One region of the Cytobacillus sp. FSL R5-0569 genome, then DNA from elsewhere that is predicted to be linked to it. Evidence: riboswitches for the same ligand, from Rfam matches in the RefSeq annotation. Region 1 holds a riboswitch; each other region holds the start of a gene.
The links. Region 1 has a riboswitch for S-adenosylmethionine ahead of MKX78_RS06255 (methionine ABC transporter ATP-binding protein). Riboswitches for the same ligand answer to the same signal wherever they lie in the genome.
Positions count from the first base shown of each region.

Region 2: it holds a riboswitch for S-adenosylmethionine, as region 1 does, so the genes downstream of both, MKX78_RS19825 (O-acetylhomoserine aminocarboxypropyltransferase/cysteine synthase family protein) here and MKX78_RS06255 (methionine ABC transporter ATP-binding protein) in region 1, are expected to answer to the same signal.
Region 3: it holds a riboswitch for S-adenosylmethionine, as region 1 does, so the genes downstream of both, MKX78_RS11940 (phosphoadenylyl-sulfate reductase) here and MKX78_RS06255 (methionine ABC transporter ATP-binding protein) in region 1, are expected to answer to the same signal.

Region 1 covers NZ_JBBOWW010000001.1:1,190,170-1,195,809, forward strand. The annotation lists gene MKX78_RS06250 (CotH kinase family protein) at 1-1,003, shown strand, start outside; SAM riboswitch class I at 1,096-1,202, shown strand; gene MKX78_RS06255 (methionine ABC transporter ATP-binding protein) at 1,286-2,299, shown strand; gene MKX78_RS06260 (methionine ABC transporter permease) at 2,289-2,954, shown strand; gene MKX78_RS06265 (acyl-CoA dehydrogenase family protein) at 3,065-4,282, shown strand; gene MKX78_RS06270 (uracil/xanthine transporter) at 4,488-5,640, shown strand, end outside.
Region 2 covers NZ_JBBOWW010000001.1:3,895,903-3,901,542, forward strand. The annotation lists gene MKX78_RS19825 (O-acetylhomoserine aminocarboxypropyltransferase/cysteine synthase family protein) at 1-1,273, opposite strand, end outside; SAM riboswitch class I at 1,354-1,459, opposite strand; gene MKX78_RS19830 (hypothetical protein) at 1,548-1,883, opposite strand; gene MKX78_RS19835 (thioredoxin family protein) at 2,155-2,478, opposite strand; gene MKX78_RS19840 (toprim domain-containing protein) at 2,483-2,845, opposite strand; gene gcvH (glycine cleavage system protein GcvH) at 2,991-3,374, opposite strand; gene MKX78_RS19850 (arsenate reductase family protein) at 3,461-3,817, opposite strand; gene MKX78_RS19855 (acyl-CoA dehydrogenase family protein) at 4,034-5,640, opposite strand, start outside.
Region 3 covers NZ_JBBOWW010000001.1:2,307,290-2,312,929, forward strand. The annotation lists gene sat (sulfate adenylyltransferase) at 1-985, opposite strand, end outside; gene MKX78_RS11940 (phosphoadenylyl-sulfate reductase) at 1,000-1,719, opposite strand; SAM riboswitch class I at 1,883-1,987, opposite strand; gene MKX78_RS11945 (hydroxymethylglutaryl-CoA lyase) at 2,429-3,367, opposite strand; gene MKX78_RS11950 (CaiB/BaiF CoA transferase family protein) at 3,380-4,591, opposite strand; gene MKX78_RS11955 (MmgE/PrpD family protein) at 4,628-5,640, opposite strand, start outside.

The DNA.
Region 1 (5,640 bases):
TACGGCTGTCGTTAGCATGGATAGTTACCAAGGGCAAATGAAGCACAACTATTATTTATATGAAAATGATGGTAAGTTCTCAATCATTCCGTGGGACTATAATATGGCATTTGGCGGCTTTGGAGTAGGTATGGGTGGCGGAGGACGCATGAACGGAGATTCTTCAATCGCTGAAGAAAACCAAAACAAAAATCAAAATCAGGAACAACAAGGTCTAGCACCAGGAGAAGGTGGGCAAGGTGAGGATGAACAAGGTCAAGTTCACCAAGCTGAAATGGGGAACTTCGATGGTGGCATGGGAAATAGTAATTTAATGAGTGAAGATACGATTAATTTCAGTATTTCAGAACCTGTAGCTGGTACTTCTTTAGATGAGAGGCCTTTACTTAATGCTTTATTGGCAAATGATGAATTTAAAAAGCAATATGAAGCATACCTTGAAAAGATTGCAGAAGAATATATGACAAAAGAGTCTTACCAAAATACAACTACACAAATTAGTACATTGATTCTTCCTTATGTAGAACAGGATCCTACCAAGTTTTATACAACAGAAGAATTTCTACAAGCAGTGCAAGGTGATGAGAGTTTACCAGCATTTGCTGAGGCGAGATCAGAATCGATACTTGCTCAGCTTTCAGGTGAATTAGAAGTAGAATCACAAGCTTCTGAAGTCAATAACATGTTCCCTAGCCGAGCAGGTGGTGATGACCAGGAAGGTCAAGAAAGAGGAGAAGTATTCCAACCGCCAAACGGTAATGAAGGAAACATTGATGGTGAAATGCCTGAACGTCCGCAAGGCAATGGAGACTTTCCGCAGGAAGGAGATTTTGAGACACCAGAAGGGTTTGAAGGTATGCCTGGTGGTGAGGGACGTGGACAAGAAGAGCAACCTAGTACAGTAAAGTTCAAAACGTCAGCAATCATCTTGTATGTGGGTCTAATCACAGCTTTATTAGGAACAATTTTTTTTATCTTCTTGTTTAAACGAAGAGGAAGATAAGTAAATGCATAAATAATCAAAATACTATTGACAATTAATTCAATACCCGATAAAATTTCCTTTATCAAAGCAACACATTAAATTTAATATGATTCTTATCGAGAGAGACTGAGGGACCAGGCCCGAAGATGTCCGGCAACCTCCTTTTAAAGGGAAGGTGCTAAATCCTGCAGAATGATTTCATTCTGAAAGATAAGGTTTAATAACAATCATTTGTTGAGCCTCTTTCAAAGTGAAAGAGGCTCATTTTATGTTGTAGAGGATTTAGGGAGGGTGAGGTAAATGATTGAAGTCAATCATTTAGTGAAAATTTATAAAAGCAAAAAGAAGCAAGTAATAGGGGTTGACAATGTATCCCTTTCTATTAAAGAAGGGGAAATATACGGGATTATTGGCTATAGTGGAGCAGGGAAAAGTTCTTTATTACGCTGTCTAAATTTATTGGAGAGACCGACATCTGGTGAAGTGAAAATTGATGGCGTTGATTTAACATCTTTAACAAGTAAAGAATTAAGAAAAGCAAGGCAGAAGATAGGTATGATTTTTCAGCATTTTTATTTAGCGAGTTCGAAGACAGTGTATGAGAATATTGCCTTTGCTTTAAAAGCGGCAGGTAAAAGCCCGAAAGAAATAGATATCAGGGTGAAAGAACTATTAGAATTAGTGGGTTTAGCAGATAAAATTCATCAGTATCCCACACAATTAAGTGGTGGTCAAAAGCAAAGGGTAGGAATAGCCAGAGCACTCGCTAATGATCCAAAGGTTTTACTTTGCGATGAAGCCACGTCAGCTCTAGACCCTAAAACAACAAAATCAATCCTGAACTTATTAAAATCAATTAATAAAAAGCTAGGATTAACCATCGTACTTATCACTCATGAGATGGAAGTAGTCAAAGAGATTTGTCATAGGTTAGCTGTTATGCAAGATGGAAAGGTCATAGAAGAGGGACCGGTGTATGATATATTTGCGAATCCAATTGAACCACTTACAAAGGATTTCATTCAGAGTGTTCTTCAATTTGACTTACCACAACAATTGATTGAAAACAGGAAGGGAACAATCATTAAGATTCAATTTAAAGGTGCAATAGCAGAAGAATCTGTTGTTTCTGAACTGTTCCAAACATTCAAAGTAAAAGGAAATATTCTTCACGGCAAGATTGAATATATTCAAGAAGTACCTCTTGGTATTTTTATTATGGAGTTGACTGGCGAAATACCTGAAATAGAAAGAGCTATACAATATATTCAAGAAAGAACACAGAATTTGGAGGTAGTTGAACATGTTGCTTGAGTCCATTCAGGCGTTACTTCCTGAACTAAATACAGCTGTATTACAAACAATTTATATGGTCGCCATTTCTTTAGTTGCGGCACTTATACTAGGTCTTCCACTAGGTATCTTATTATTCGTTACAGACGAAGGATTGTTCTTAAAGAATAGATTTGTAAATGCTGTTACCGGTTGGATTGTCAATTTGATCCGCTCTATTCCTTATATTATTTTGTTAGTAGCTCTATTGCCGTTAACAAAATTAATTGCAGGTTCAACTATTGGTCCTACAGCGGCTTCTGTTTCATTATCTGTAGCAGCGATTCCGTTTTTTGCAAGATTGGTAGAAACATCCTTAAGAGAAATAGATAAAGGAGTCATTGAATCTGCAGTAGCAGTAGGCGCTTCCCCTTGGATGATAATTAAGGAAATTCTTGTCCCAGAAGCGAAACCTGGAATTGTTCAAGGTTTAACGATTACGACTATTAGTTTAATTGGTTATTCAGCAATGGCAGGTATTATTGGCGGCGGTGGTATTGGTGATTTAGCGATACGTTTCGGTTACTATCGCTATGATAATGTCATTATGATTACGACAGTAATTGTCCTCGTTGTATTGGTGCAAATCATTCAAATTGGTGGGGATAAATTAACTAAATATGTAGATAAGAGATAATAAATTCAAACGATAGATATAGTAAAGGGGATGGAGCCTTTACTATATCTATTTATCCTAATGATTGAGTATTAAAGAGAAGATGGAAACAGACGGGGAGGAAGGATTCTATGAGCACGATAACAGCTTCATCTAAGGAAGCGTATTTAGCTGAACAACTCGCTCGACCATTTATTAAGACGGATCAACAAGAAGAATTATTTCATAAAGCTACGATATTAGCAGAAGGATTTAGTAAGAGGGCGCAAAAGATTGATGAAAATGCAGAATTCCCTTTTGAAAATTTTGAAGAATTAAAACAATCAAATTACTTAAGTTTAACGATTCCGAAAGAATATGGTGGTAAAGAGATTTCCTTATATGAATATTTCTTAATACAAGAAAGGATTGCCCAAGGTGATGCGTCTACGGCTTTATGTATTGGTTGGCACTTAGGTGTTATCTATGATTTAAGGGTTAAACGGAAATGGAAGGAAGAACAGTTTGCCAAGTTATGTGAAATGGTTATCAAAGATAATAAATTGATTAACCGCTGTGCAACTGAGGTAGCAACTGGCAGTCCAACCCGTGGTGGACTACCAGCGACTACTGCGGTGAAAAAAGGAACACAATGGATCTTGAATGGAAGAAAATCTTTTGCTTCGATGGCACCAGGGTTAGATTTTTCTCTTATTACAGCAACGATAGAAGCTTCAGGAGAAATTGGTATATTCCTTGTACCTCATGAGAACCCTGGTTTAAAAGTGGAATCAAATTGGAATATGCTAGGGATGCGGGGCACGCGTAGTGACGATCTCGTGTTAGAGAATGTAATTGTAGAAGAAACAGCATTAGTCGAATTAGAAGGTGTTCATTTTTATGCGATTCCTAATGCATGGTTACTACATTCAGCTGCTTGTTTTATTGGCGTTGCTATTGCAGCTCGGAACTATGCCATTATTTTTGCTTCTGAATATCAACCTAATAGCCTGCCTGGTCCAATCAGTGAAGTACCAGAAGTGCAACGTAAAATTGGGGAAATGGAACTCGAGCTACTAAAAGCGCGAACAGCACTCTATTCTATAGCGGATCGTTGGGATAATGAACCGAATAAACGAGGAGAATTAGGAGCAGAACTTGGAGCCATCAAACATCTTGTCTCTAACAGTGCTAATAAAGTGGTCGATTGGGCAATGAGAATAGTTGGTGCACAAAGCTTGCAACAAAGAAATCCTTTGCAACGTTATTACCGTGATGTGCGAGCTGCGCTCCATAATCCGCCTATGGATGATGTAGTAATCACAAATTTAGCAAAAAAAGCATTATCATTTCAAAATAACAATGATTAATAAAACTATTTAAATCACATGCCCCTCTTCATATTTGGAGAGGGTTATTATTTGTATAGGCATATAGATTAGCTCCAATTTTTATCATTTTCATCGTATATGGGCTTCAAAATATTTCGTTTTTCATAATTCTTTTTTTAAAGGCTTCTTTCCTTTTGAAAATGAATTATACTAGTAGATGTGAAAATGAAAAACGTAGAAAGTGGTGTACAGATTGAAAAAGTTTATTTCATCAATGACAATGGTTTCTTCCGTACAATGGGTCTTTTTTATTTTTGCCAATACTGTTGTCATTCCGATTTCCATTGCCAATGTATTTGAGCTATCTAGTGAAACGATGGCAATGATGATTAGAGCATCACTCATACTTACAGGTATTACTTGTATACTACAAGGATGGAAAGGTCATCGTTTCCCGATTATGGAAGGGCATTCAGGGTTATTATGGGGAATTATCCTTAATCTTGGGCTTTCAGCACAAGCGCTTAATATTGGATTAGAACGTATTGGTGGTGGGATTGTTACTGGTATTGTTTTAGCTAGTCTAGTGACCATTTTGCTGATTGCTTGTGGTGGTTTTTCATTATTGCAAGCCATCTTTAGTCCGATGGTAATGACTGTATATTTGTTTTTGCTTACTTTTCAATTAATGTTTATCTTTTTTGAGGGTATGTTAAAGATGACCTCGGCTGGCGTCATTGATATAGGTATAAGTCTTTATTCTGTAGTACTCGCGCTGATTGTCGCTACATTAAAAATGAAGGGTAATCAACTTATTAGCAATTTTTCTATCTTAATTGGCCTTTTAGGGGGCTGGCTTGGTTATGTCCTATTGTTTGGTAATGATGGGGCGGGTATGACAACATCGGCGCCTTTCCAACTTTTTCCGTTAGGGGCTCCTAATCTTGAAATGGGAATTGTCGTAGTCACTTTTGTTGCCGTATTATTAAACTTAAGTAATACATTTGCTTCTATTAACGCTGCAGAAAAACTTCTACAAAGGAGAGCAGCAAAAAAAGAGTTTAAAGGCTCAATGCTGATTACTTCAATTTCTACCATTATTGGATCTGGTTTCGGACTTGTTCCCTATACACCATTTACATCAACGATTGGTTTCTTGCAAAGTACGAGAATTTATGAAAGAAAGCCATTCTTTATCGGTGGTGCTTTACTTACGATCATTGGTATTGTTCCAATTTTAGGCTCATTTCTTTCAATGTTGCCTGTTACAGTTGGAAACGCAGTCTTGTTTGTTGCCTATATGCAATTATTTGGTACTGCATTCAGTAGTTTAAATGGAAAGACGTTTAATTCCAATACGATATTTAGGTTAGCAGCACCTGTATTAATTGGTATTA
Region 2 (5,640 bases), 2.7 Mb from region 1:
TAGCAGATTCAAGATCATCGATCAAATCTTCTACATTTTCAATTCCAATTGATAATCGGATTAAGTCTTCAGGTACACCTGCTTGTTTTAACCCATCCTGATTAAGTTGTTGATGCGTTGTGCTTGCTGGATGTATAATAAGACTTTTTGCATCACCTACATTCGCTACATGTGCGAACAGCTCAACCGAATTAATAACCTTCGCACCTGCTTCACGCCCACCAGATATGCCAAAAACGACAACTGCCCCTGCACCTTTAGATAAATATTTGTCTGCTAATTCTTTATTAGGATGGTTGTCATCGCCCGGATAAAGTACCCAATTAACAGCAGGATGATTATTTAAATATTGCACAATTTTTTTCGTATTAGCAATATGTTCTTTCATTCGAACCGTTAACGTTTCTAAACCTAACGTAAATTGGAAGGCGCTTTGTGCACTTAGTGCTGGACCTAAATCTCTTAGAAGCTGCACTCTCGCTTTAGTAATATATGCTACAGGGCCCAGTGCCTCACTATATACTATATCGTTATAGCTTGTATCCGGCTGACTTAATCCTGGATACTTCTCTGAGTTCCAATCAAATTTACCACCGTCAACAATGATCCCCCCCATTGTCGTCCCATTCCCAAGTAACCATTTCGTAGCAGAATGAACAACAATATCTGCGCCATGCTCAATCGGCCGACATAGATAAGGAGTTGCAAATGTGTTATCAACCACTAACGGCACACCATGTTCATGGGCGATATTTGAAACTGTTTCAATATCTAGTACTTGTAAACTCGGGTTACCAATGGTTTCGGCAAATACAGCTCGTGTCTTCTCATTGATTGCTGCTCGTAGTTCCTCTTCATTATTAATATCGATAAGCCTAACGTTGATGCCGTACTTTGGTAAAGTGACTGTAAATAAATTATATGTACCTCCATATAAATTAGAGGCAGCTACAATTTCATCACCCGCTTGAACAATATTAAGAAGAGCTAAGTAAATGGCTGCTTGCCCGCTTGCTAATGCTAATGCGCCTGTTCCCCCTTCTAACAATGCAACTCTTTCCTCAAACACAGTAACCGTTGGATTATGAATACGAGAATAAATATATCCTGTTTCTTTTAAGCCAAATAAGTCTTGCGCATGCTCTGTATTCTGGAATTGATAAGCATTATTTTGATAGATTGGGACCGCTCTTGCCCCTGTTACTGGATCAGGTTTTAGCCCACCATGAACACCAATTGTTTCAAATCGAAGTTGCTTTTCTTTTTCTGCCATTTTACATCTCTCCTCTTTTTTAAATTGGAAAGAAAAGACGACCAAAAACCCTCTTCACAAAGAAGAGGGTTTATCATCTCTTCTTATCTACCAGAGCTTTTATGCTCTGCTGGAATTAGCACCGTGTATCAAACAACCGGTTGCCGGGTTTCATAGGGCCAGTCCCTCCACCACTCTCGATAAGAATATTTAATTTTCTAATTATTCTAAGGATAGAATAACAACCTTTTTTTGGGAAGTCAATCTTTTTTTAGGACATTTGATGTATTTATGATTATTTTTGATTTAATACGAAAATGGCATCTAATTTTAATAATTGTCTAAAAGTCGACTTAAGGATGATATGCTTTTCATCCACTTGTTTCTTTAGACTCGTACGCCCTTGAAGCAAAGAATGAAAGTGGTCAGCAGTAGTTTGAATGTTTATATGATAATTTTTCAATGGGCGAGTATGTTTAATTAGCAGCCTTTTACGGTCTAATGTCAAATACATTAGATTTTGTTCTAATTCTACTCGAATCCTTATAGGTTCCTTTAACATCATTAAAATATGATCATTTACTCTTAAAGATTGATTAAAATGATAAATGAGTTCCTCTATTGAAACCACCCCCAGCCCGCGTCTTATATTCTATAATTCTGTTCCAAGAAATGATTTCCTTCTCCTAACTATCGACTTTAACTGACAGAACATTTATTTCCAACAATGTTCACAACCTATTTCCCGAGAAATATGTCAAAAGCTAGACTTATCGACAGAAAAAAGAAATATCCCATCGATTCATCTTCCTAGAATGAGTGAGGGGTGTAATTAAACATTTACGCAACCCCCCTTGATTAAAAGCATAAGAAAACCACTTATTCCTAAACAATAAGTGGTTTTAAAATTGAGACTGTAATTCATATGATTGAATTTGTTCAAGTAAATAAGGTACTGAATGGAAAGCATAAAGCTTATCAACTAACTCTCCTTTTTTAAACACAAGTAAACACGGTACACTTTCAATTTCATACTTTTCTGCCACTGCTGGCAAAAAATTCAGGTCGGCTTTACCTATAGGAAGGTTCTGCAACAGTTGCTCAGTAATTGTTAGCATTTTCCCGGCAACTTGACATGTCCCACACATAGGAGTAAATAAATAAAATAAGCCGGATTGCTTCCTTGCGATCAAATCATTTAAGTCATTGTTTGACCAGTCAATCATGTTATCATCCTTTATCTAAATACTCGGTATATATATCTATATTTGCACTTATTAAGGCTGTAGCTAAATGATGCGCAGGTGCCGCCTCGACTTCACGATACATTTTATCAATATAGATATGCTCTGCCTCTGGTAACTCTCTCTTAAATTGTTTACGAAGTTTTTCTCCTGATGCGTCAGCATCGACTAATATATAGACTTCCTTCCCAATTAAATAATCAATTAATTCATCCAACTTCGAAGTGCCAATCGTTCCATTTGTACATAAGATCTCTACAGGTTCTCTGATTAGTCCTTTCACTTTTCGTTTGTCAGATTTACCTTCAACAATAATCACTTTATTGCCATGTTCTATATGCATGCTCATCACCTAATATATATCATTTATATATTTTATAATAGTAAGCCTTTTTACATTTGAAAACTTTTCAGCACTCATCTGGTATGTCTATATAGAAATTTAGAAAAAGGTCAAACCATTTAATGATTTGACCTTCTTTATTTAACTACAATTAATCTTCTTTTGTCATTTCTTCATATTGTTCAGCTGTCATTAGCTTGTCAATTTCACTTGCATCGGATGGCTCAACAACAATCATCCATGCTTTCTCGTAAGGAGATTCATTCACAAATTCTGGACTATCGCTAAGTTCTTCGTTAATCTCAACGATTTTACCACTAATTGGTGCATATAACTCAGAAACTGTTTTAACAGATTCTACGCTACCAAACGGTTCATCAGCAGTTACTTCATCTCCTACTTCTGGAAGCTCAACAAATACGATATCTCCAAGTTCTGATTGAGCAAAGTATGTAATACCAATACGAACTTTATCTCCTTCTGTTTTTACCCACTCGTGTTCTTCTGAATAACGTAATTCTTTAGGTGTGCTCATGTTTCATACCTCCATTAATTTAGGAAATTGTTTATTTTAATGACCGAATAAACGATCGTTTAAAACGTATAAAGCGCATCCACCATTTACAGCCAATTTTGTTCAAATTCTAGCTCTTTAAATCCGACTGTTACTTTCGTACCATCCGTTGTTAATGGACGTTTAATTAACATTCCATCCGATGCTAATAAATCTAACAGTTCCGACTCTGAGGCCGTTTTCACTCGGTCTTTTAATCCTAACTCACGATACTTTTGACCGCTTGTGTTGAAAAATTTTTTTAGCTCTAACCCACTCTTTTTGTAAAGATCTTCTAATTCCTTGCGGGATGGAGGATTTTCCACTATATGTATTGCATCATAGGCTATTTCATGTTCATCTAGCCATTTTTTCGCTTTTCGGCAAGTACCACATTTAGGATACCAATAGAAAGTAAGTGCCATGTTTTCACCACCTATTTTATCATACCTATATTCATGAATACTATCGTTTCATTAGCATAACATATTTCTTTTTATTTTCATAACGAAGAATTGTAATTATTATCATATTAAAAACAAAACAAAGAGGCCCAAATTTGTTCTTGAGCCTCAAGTCATAAACTTCGCAAATGGAGGAAGTAAATAGGTTACTTTCCTTCACTTTATTCAAGATAAATATTATACTACAAACCTTTCAGCTTCAATAATTTTCTCAGCCGCTTGACGTTTTTTCGCAATTACATTTGTTGGAGTATGTCTCGTAAACTTCTTAAGCGCTGAAAGCATCATTCGTAATGTATCGCCTTCTTCCACACCTACTAAAGTTTCTTTCGCAATCAACTCAATTTGATTAAATGCTTCTTGGCAGAAAATTTGTGTGTATAATAGCTTTTGCTCAGCTTTTGCTACTCCGTCTTTTACAATGGCTTTTTCAGTACGAAGAACAGTAGATTCCATAGAATAGGCGTAAGAAACCAGATCAGCAATATTCACAAGAACTTCTTGCTCTTTATCCAAAGCTTTTCCGTATTTTTGTGCACATAAACCTGCTGCAAGTAATGCGATTTTCTTAGCGTTCTTTACAAGATATTTCTCTTGCTCTAATGCTTCAGAACCTGGCTCTTCTGGCATCATCATCATCAATTCCTCTTGAAGTGCCATTGCTTTTTCGAATAAAGGCAGTTCACCTTTCATTGCTTTTCTAACATACGTTCCTGGTACTAAAAGACGGTTGATTTCGTTTGTTCCTTCGAAGATTCGATTGATTCTAGAATCACGGTAAGCTCTTTCTACTTCATATTCTGCCATAAAGCCATAACCACCATGTAATTGAACTGCCTCATCAACTACATAATCTAGAACTTCGGTAGAGAAGAACTTATTAAGTGAGCATTCTATTGCATATTCAGCAATAGACTTCGCTACTTCTTTACCGTCTTTGACTTCTTCATCACTCAATTGACTCATTCTGTCATCAAATAGACCCACTGTACGGTAAACGGAGCTTTCAGCTGCATAAATTTTACTTGCCATTGTTCCGAATTTTTCCTTCGTTAAATTAAAAGAAGAAATAGGCGTACTGAATTGTTGACGTTGGTTAGCGTAAGTTACCCCTAATTTAAAGGCATGCTTAGAACCACCTACTGCACCTACACCAAGTTTGTAACGACCAATATTCAAAATGTTAAAGGCAATGACATGACCACGACCAATTTCACCTAGTACATTTTCAACTGGTACTTGTGCATCTTCTAAAATAAGTGTTCTTGTAGACGAGCTCTTAATACCCATTTTCTTTTCTTCAGCACCTGTTGATACACCCGGATATTCTCTTTCAACAATAAAAGCTGTGAATTGGTCACCGTTTATTTTGGCATAAACAACGAACACATCGGCAAACCCAGCATTCGTAATCCATTGTTTTTCCCCATTTAATAAATAATGTGTGCCTTCTGCGTTTAATTTAGCAGTTGTTTTTGCTCCTAATGCATCAGATCCTGAACTTGGTTCTGTTAGTGCATAGGCAGCTAATTTTTCGCCTGTCGCAAGCACCGGTAAGTATTTTTGCTTTTGCTCTTCATTCCCGAACAATACAATTGGAAGAGAACCAATACCTACATGGGCACCGTGTGAGATAGAGAAACCACCGACACGTGACATTTTTTCAGCGATAAGTGCTGAACTTACCTTATCTAAACCGAGTCCACCGTATTCCTCTGGCACATCTGTACCAAGTAAGCCCAAGTCACCAGCTTTTTTCAATAGTTTTACAGAGCGATCGAATT
Region 3 (5,640 bases), 1.1 Mb from region 1:
AAGCCATTCCCTCGCAACGGTGACAATAGAAACTATGTTCAAAGAACAACGGTGTAATACCCAGCTCTTCTTTCGTAAAGTCGTGGAAAATTTCTTGGGCATCGTATGTACCATAATAATTGCCAACACCAGCATGGTCTCGCCCAACAATAAAATGTGTACACCCAAAGTTTTTTCTAGCAATAGCGTGAAAGATGGCTTCCCTCGGCCCAGCATATCTCATTGCTGCTGGGTATACACCGAGGTGAACACGTTCACGAGGGAAATATTCTTTTAAAAGAATGCGATAACTTTCTAAACGAATAGTTGCCGGGATATCATCTGCTTTCGTTTCACCGACTAAAGGGTTCACAAATAAGCCATCGACAGTCTCAAGGGCGGCCTTTTGAATATACTCATGGGCACGATGAATCGGGTTACGTGTTTGAAAGCCAACAATCGATTGCCAACCTTTTTCTACAAACAAAGCCCTAGTGTCTTTTGGCTCTAACCAAACATCTGTAAAGTCTTTTTTCTCAGGTTTTCTTATAAGGGTGATCTCACCAGCTACGTAATGATTGCCTCTTTCAAAAAGTCGTTTCACACCTGGATGCGCATGGTCGTTAGTTTGATAAACATGATGTGCCTCTATCTCTAAATCTGGTCTAAACCATTCCGACACTGTGATGACTCCATAAGTTGTATTCTCGAAATCCAAGCGATATTGTTCCCCTTTATCGAGTTGTTCTGCAACCGATAGATCAACAGGTAATGTAATGGGAAGTGACCAAACCGTGCCATCACTTAATCTCATTTTTTTCACGACAGATTCATAATCTTCTTTGCCTAAGAAACCGGTTAGTGGGCTAAATAGGCCAATAGCAATCAACTCTAAATCACTTAATGCAATTCGGTCGATTGCGATTGTTTTTGTCACTTTAGCTAGATCGAATTGTGGTTCATATTTTTGAATTAATGTTCCTCCATGTGGACTAGGTAAGCTCATTTGTTTACTCCTTTTTATGAATTAGTATGCAAGCCGCATTCTGTTTTCGTTAAGCCTTGCCAACGACCCGCGCGGGAATCAGCGTCTTCATTTGTTGGTTGCGTGCAAGGAAAACACCCAATACTCGGATAGTTCACATCATGTAAAGCATTATAGGGTAATTGTTTTTCTTTGATATAATCCCAGACATCTTTCGTCCGCCAATGAATAAGTGGACAAATTTTGATGTTTGTGAATTTCTCATCCTTGTTCACAAAATTAGTATACTTTCTTGTGGGTGACTGTTCGCGCCTAAGACCTGAAATCCACGCTTTTTTTCCCACCATTGCTTCTTGTAAAGGTAGTATTTTACGTATTTGACAGCATTGATTCGGATCTTTTTTCCACAATGCCGACTCGTAACGAGCGGCTTGTTCATCTAATGTTAAATGAGGTTTTTTCATTTCAACTTGAAGCGCTGGAAAACGTTTTTTTATATCTTCAATCACTTGATAAGTTTCAGGAAAGTGTAAATCCGTATCAAGAAAAACCAACTTAGCCTCTCTTTTGATTTGCGTAATTAAGTCGATAAGGACGATGGCTTCGGCACCAAAACTAGAAGCATACACAATTTCATCCTCGTTGTACGTGTGATAGGCCCACTCTAGAACAGACAAAGCGCCTTTCGAGTGATCATCGGTAGTAAAGCTTGCAGAAATATCCTGCCAGTTCTCATAAGTAATCGCCTGTTGCATTTCATCCCTCCTTTTCCGATAAAAAAAGACGGCATTTCCCCATTGAAGGAAAATGTCCGCCTTTAGTTGTCTAATCAGCGAATGACTATTATTTTTTAAGAATCACCTCTTATACAAAAAACACCTTTTCAATAAGAAAAGGTGTGAGATAACGATTCATGACACCTTATCTTTCAAAATGAATCAACATTTTGCTGGAATTAGCACCTTGCATTAAGCAGGTTGCCGGGTTTCATCGGGCCAGTCCCTCCACCTCTCTGGATAAGAAAATATTGGATAAGATAAATCCTAACATACTATCAATAAAAGTCAATACAAAAATCTAATTTTTATGATTTGTCAGAATTATTTAATTGAAACTCATGAATATACATACACGTTAAGAAAAAGTTAATTTCTTCTGAGAGCGCTTCTCAAATATCCTCATAAAAGAAATAACGTTTTATAAAGGATGTAACTGCCGTTAATAATTAGTTAAAGATATAGTAAAAAACATGGTATGAGCTTCTCTTTTGATGGTCTCAATTGTTCTTTGAAATTAAAATCGAAAATAATCATATTAGGAGAATTATATACTGCATTTACAACTAAAAGATTTCCTCCAAAAGCTGCCCTTGAAAAATTAAAGACATAATACTTCTCACTTAGCTAAAAGTAAAATTCAATCTATCTTCATTCTCTTAAAGGAGGATTAATAAGAATAGAAGTTTTATCCCAACTTTTCTTGGGTTTTTGGAGCTAGGTGTAAGTCAGAACATTTACCAGCCTTCAAAATAAAGCTATCAGAATATTCAGGATATTTAATCTCTATTTTTTTTCCTAGCTTAATGACTTTATCCAAATCTACACCTGTTGAAATACCCATCTCTTCAAAACCATGAATAAGGTCTTCAGAGGAGATATTTCCAGTGGCGTTTGGTGCATAAGGGCAGCCACCTAGTCCAGCAATCGAGCTATCAAAATCCCGAACACCCATTTCATAGCCTGCTACGGCATTGGCAAAAGCCATACCTCTCGTATTATGCAAATGTAAGGATAAGGATAATTCTGGGAATTTACTAGTGAGATGCCCAATAATGCGCTTCACTTTTACCGGATTCGCCATCCCTGTTGTATCAGCTAACGATAACTGGTATATTCCCATATCTATATATCTTTTGCAAATCTCTTCAATTCTTACCAAAGGTACATCCCCTTCGTAAGGACATCCAAATATGACAGAAATGCTGCCTGATACACCCATAGAAGCTTCTGTTGCGCGTTTTAATAGAGGTTCAAAACCTTTCATTGCATCGAACGTTTTGCTATTAGCGTTACTGATACTGTGGGAATCTGTTGCTGAAAGCATTAGTTTTACTTTATCTACTTCTGCTTCAATCGCTCTTTCTAATCCTCGTAAATTTGGGACAAGCGCACGTAGTTTTACCCCTTGCTTGCGCTTTATTTTTTGCAGTACTTCAGCAGCGTCCGACAGCTGAGGAATCGCTTTTGGGTGAACAAAAGATGTGACCTCAATTTGCTTGAAACCGCAGCTAATCATTGAATTAATCAAATCGACCTTTTCTTCTGTAGGAATGATTTCTGCCAGACTTTGAAAGCCATCGCGGGGGCAAACTTCAGAAATAATGACCTCTTCTTTCAAATTCATGTTTTTCCCTCCTTAGATTACGTTATTTTCTTTTAAAATCTCAATTTCTTCATGATTATAATTAAGAATGCCAGAAAGGATTTCCTCATTGTTCTCTCCCAAATCTGGGCCTACATTACGAACAGCCCCAGGTGTCTCAGAGAATTTAGGGATGATACCAGGCATTTTTATTTTTCCTAGACGAGGGTGGTCAACCTCTATGATATTTTGTCGTTCTTTATAGTGAGTGTCTTCGAAGATATCTTTAATACTATATATTGGACTAATTGGGACCCCATAGTCATCTAGCAGATTCTGCAATTCTTCTCTATTAAATTGTTTCACCCAATCGGCAACAATTCCGTTTGTTTCCTCAAATCGGCTAAGGCGGGCGGCATTATTATGATATCGCTCATCTTCAAGCATATCTTCCCTGCCCATTGCAGCTGCTAAACGTTCAAATGTACGATCAGAGCTAGTGACAAGAGACATCCAGTGACCATCTTTTGTTTGAAATGTTCCTGCCGGACTGGAGTGTCCGCTCAAACCTGGCGTACGCTCTTTCACGATTTGCTTTTGATCATATTCCGCAATAAGAAATTCCATCATTCTAAACATAGATTCATATAATCCGATATCAATATATTGTCCTTCCCCTTGTTCTGCTGTATCACGATGATATAGACCTGTAACTGTTGCAAAAGCAACGTAAATACCCGTCACATAATCTGTTAATGAAAAAGACGGACTAATGGGAGGTCGATCCGTGTATCCATGTAAATAAGTAAATCCACTATAGGCAGTCGCTGGTGTACCAAATCCTGCTTTGCTGGCATTTGGACCTGTCTGACCATACCCTGTAACCCTTGTCATGATTAAGTTCGGATTCTCTTTCTTTAAATTTTCGTATCCAACCCCCCATTTTTCCAACGTTCCTGGTCTGAAGTTTTCTATTACTACATCTGACACTCTAACAAGCTTTCTTAAAATTTCTTTCCCTTCTTCTTTATGCAAATCTAAAGTAAGTGATTTTTTATTTCTTGCTAAAGCTGGCCACCTTAATGGTTCATCCTCACGAAAAGGACCCATGCCTCTTAATGTATCCCCTTTACCGGGAATCTCTACTTTAATAACCTCAGCTCCAAAATCCCCTAGTAATGTAGCGCCAAAAGGTGCCGCAATCATTGTAGACAAATCTAACACTCTCTTACCAGTTAGAGGGCCATATTTCTGTTTATTATTCATTACTTTTAACCTCTCTTCTGTTTAAAAAATATACTTTTATTTCAACTCCAACAAAACAAATAGTTTCTCAATATTTGTTTCCGTTTCTAAATGAGTAATAAAATCAATTATTTTATCCTGTTGATTGCTGCTGTAGACGGCAGATGTCAAGGTCTTAAATTTTTCTATCAATTCGCTTTCAGATAGTTTTTTACCCGGCCCGCCCTTTGCAATGTCTACACGTTCGCTATATATATTTCCATATGAATCTATAATTTCCACTCGAGCGGGCATTTGAAGAGGATAGTCCTTTTCGAGCTCAGCAGAATATTGAACAAACACCTTTTTAGCGAACTCTTTTATCTCTTTATCCTTGTGTAGCTGATCTATGAAAACAGATTGATTCGCTTTTTGATGATAGAGCTGTACAGCAATAGCAAAAGGTATGCTAAACTTCGATGACAGTATATTTTCATAATCCTGATGTAATAAAGAGGATGCTCTTGCATAGGTAAATACGTTTATTTTTTCTATCTGATCTGGACCAAGTTGCTGTTTGTCAAGAATAGACTTAAAGGCATCAATAGGTGAATGCACATAACGACAAAAAGCATAGGGTTTAAAATAATTGAGTTCAATATCCCAGGGCACATTCTTACCCCTCTCTAAATCAGTCCAATTAAATCCACTGCCGAGAATAGTGGAAAACACAGTTGAAACATTATTTTTCGGCGCCAAATGATTGGTACGGGCAAGTATCACACTCTTCATTCCCATTTCAATCGCATGGCCAGCGTAAATATTTCTAATTAATTTACCTTCTAATGCCGATGTCCATAAGGTTGGCAATGAGAAGCTAGCGCTTAGGTTCACACCTTCTTGAAATGTTGCTTCATCTGCTCCATCAATCATGAGTGCAGTTGCTGCAGCCCCCATTACTCCCCATGTACCATGAGCATGTGCTTCTGGTAATAGAGTAGTCGCTCTACCAAATCTTGAGCAGTATTCATAGCCTCTAATAATCATACTAATCAGTTCTTGCCCAGAAACATTTTTGCTTCTCTGAAGCA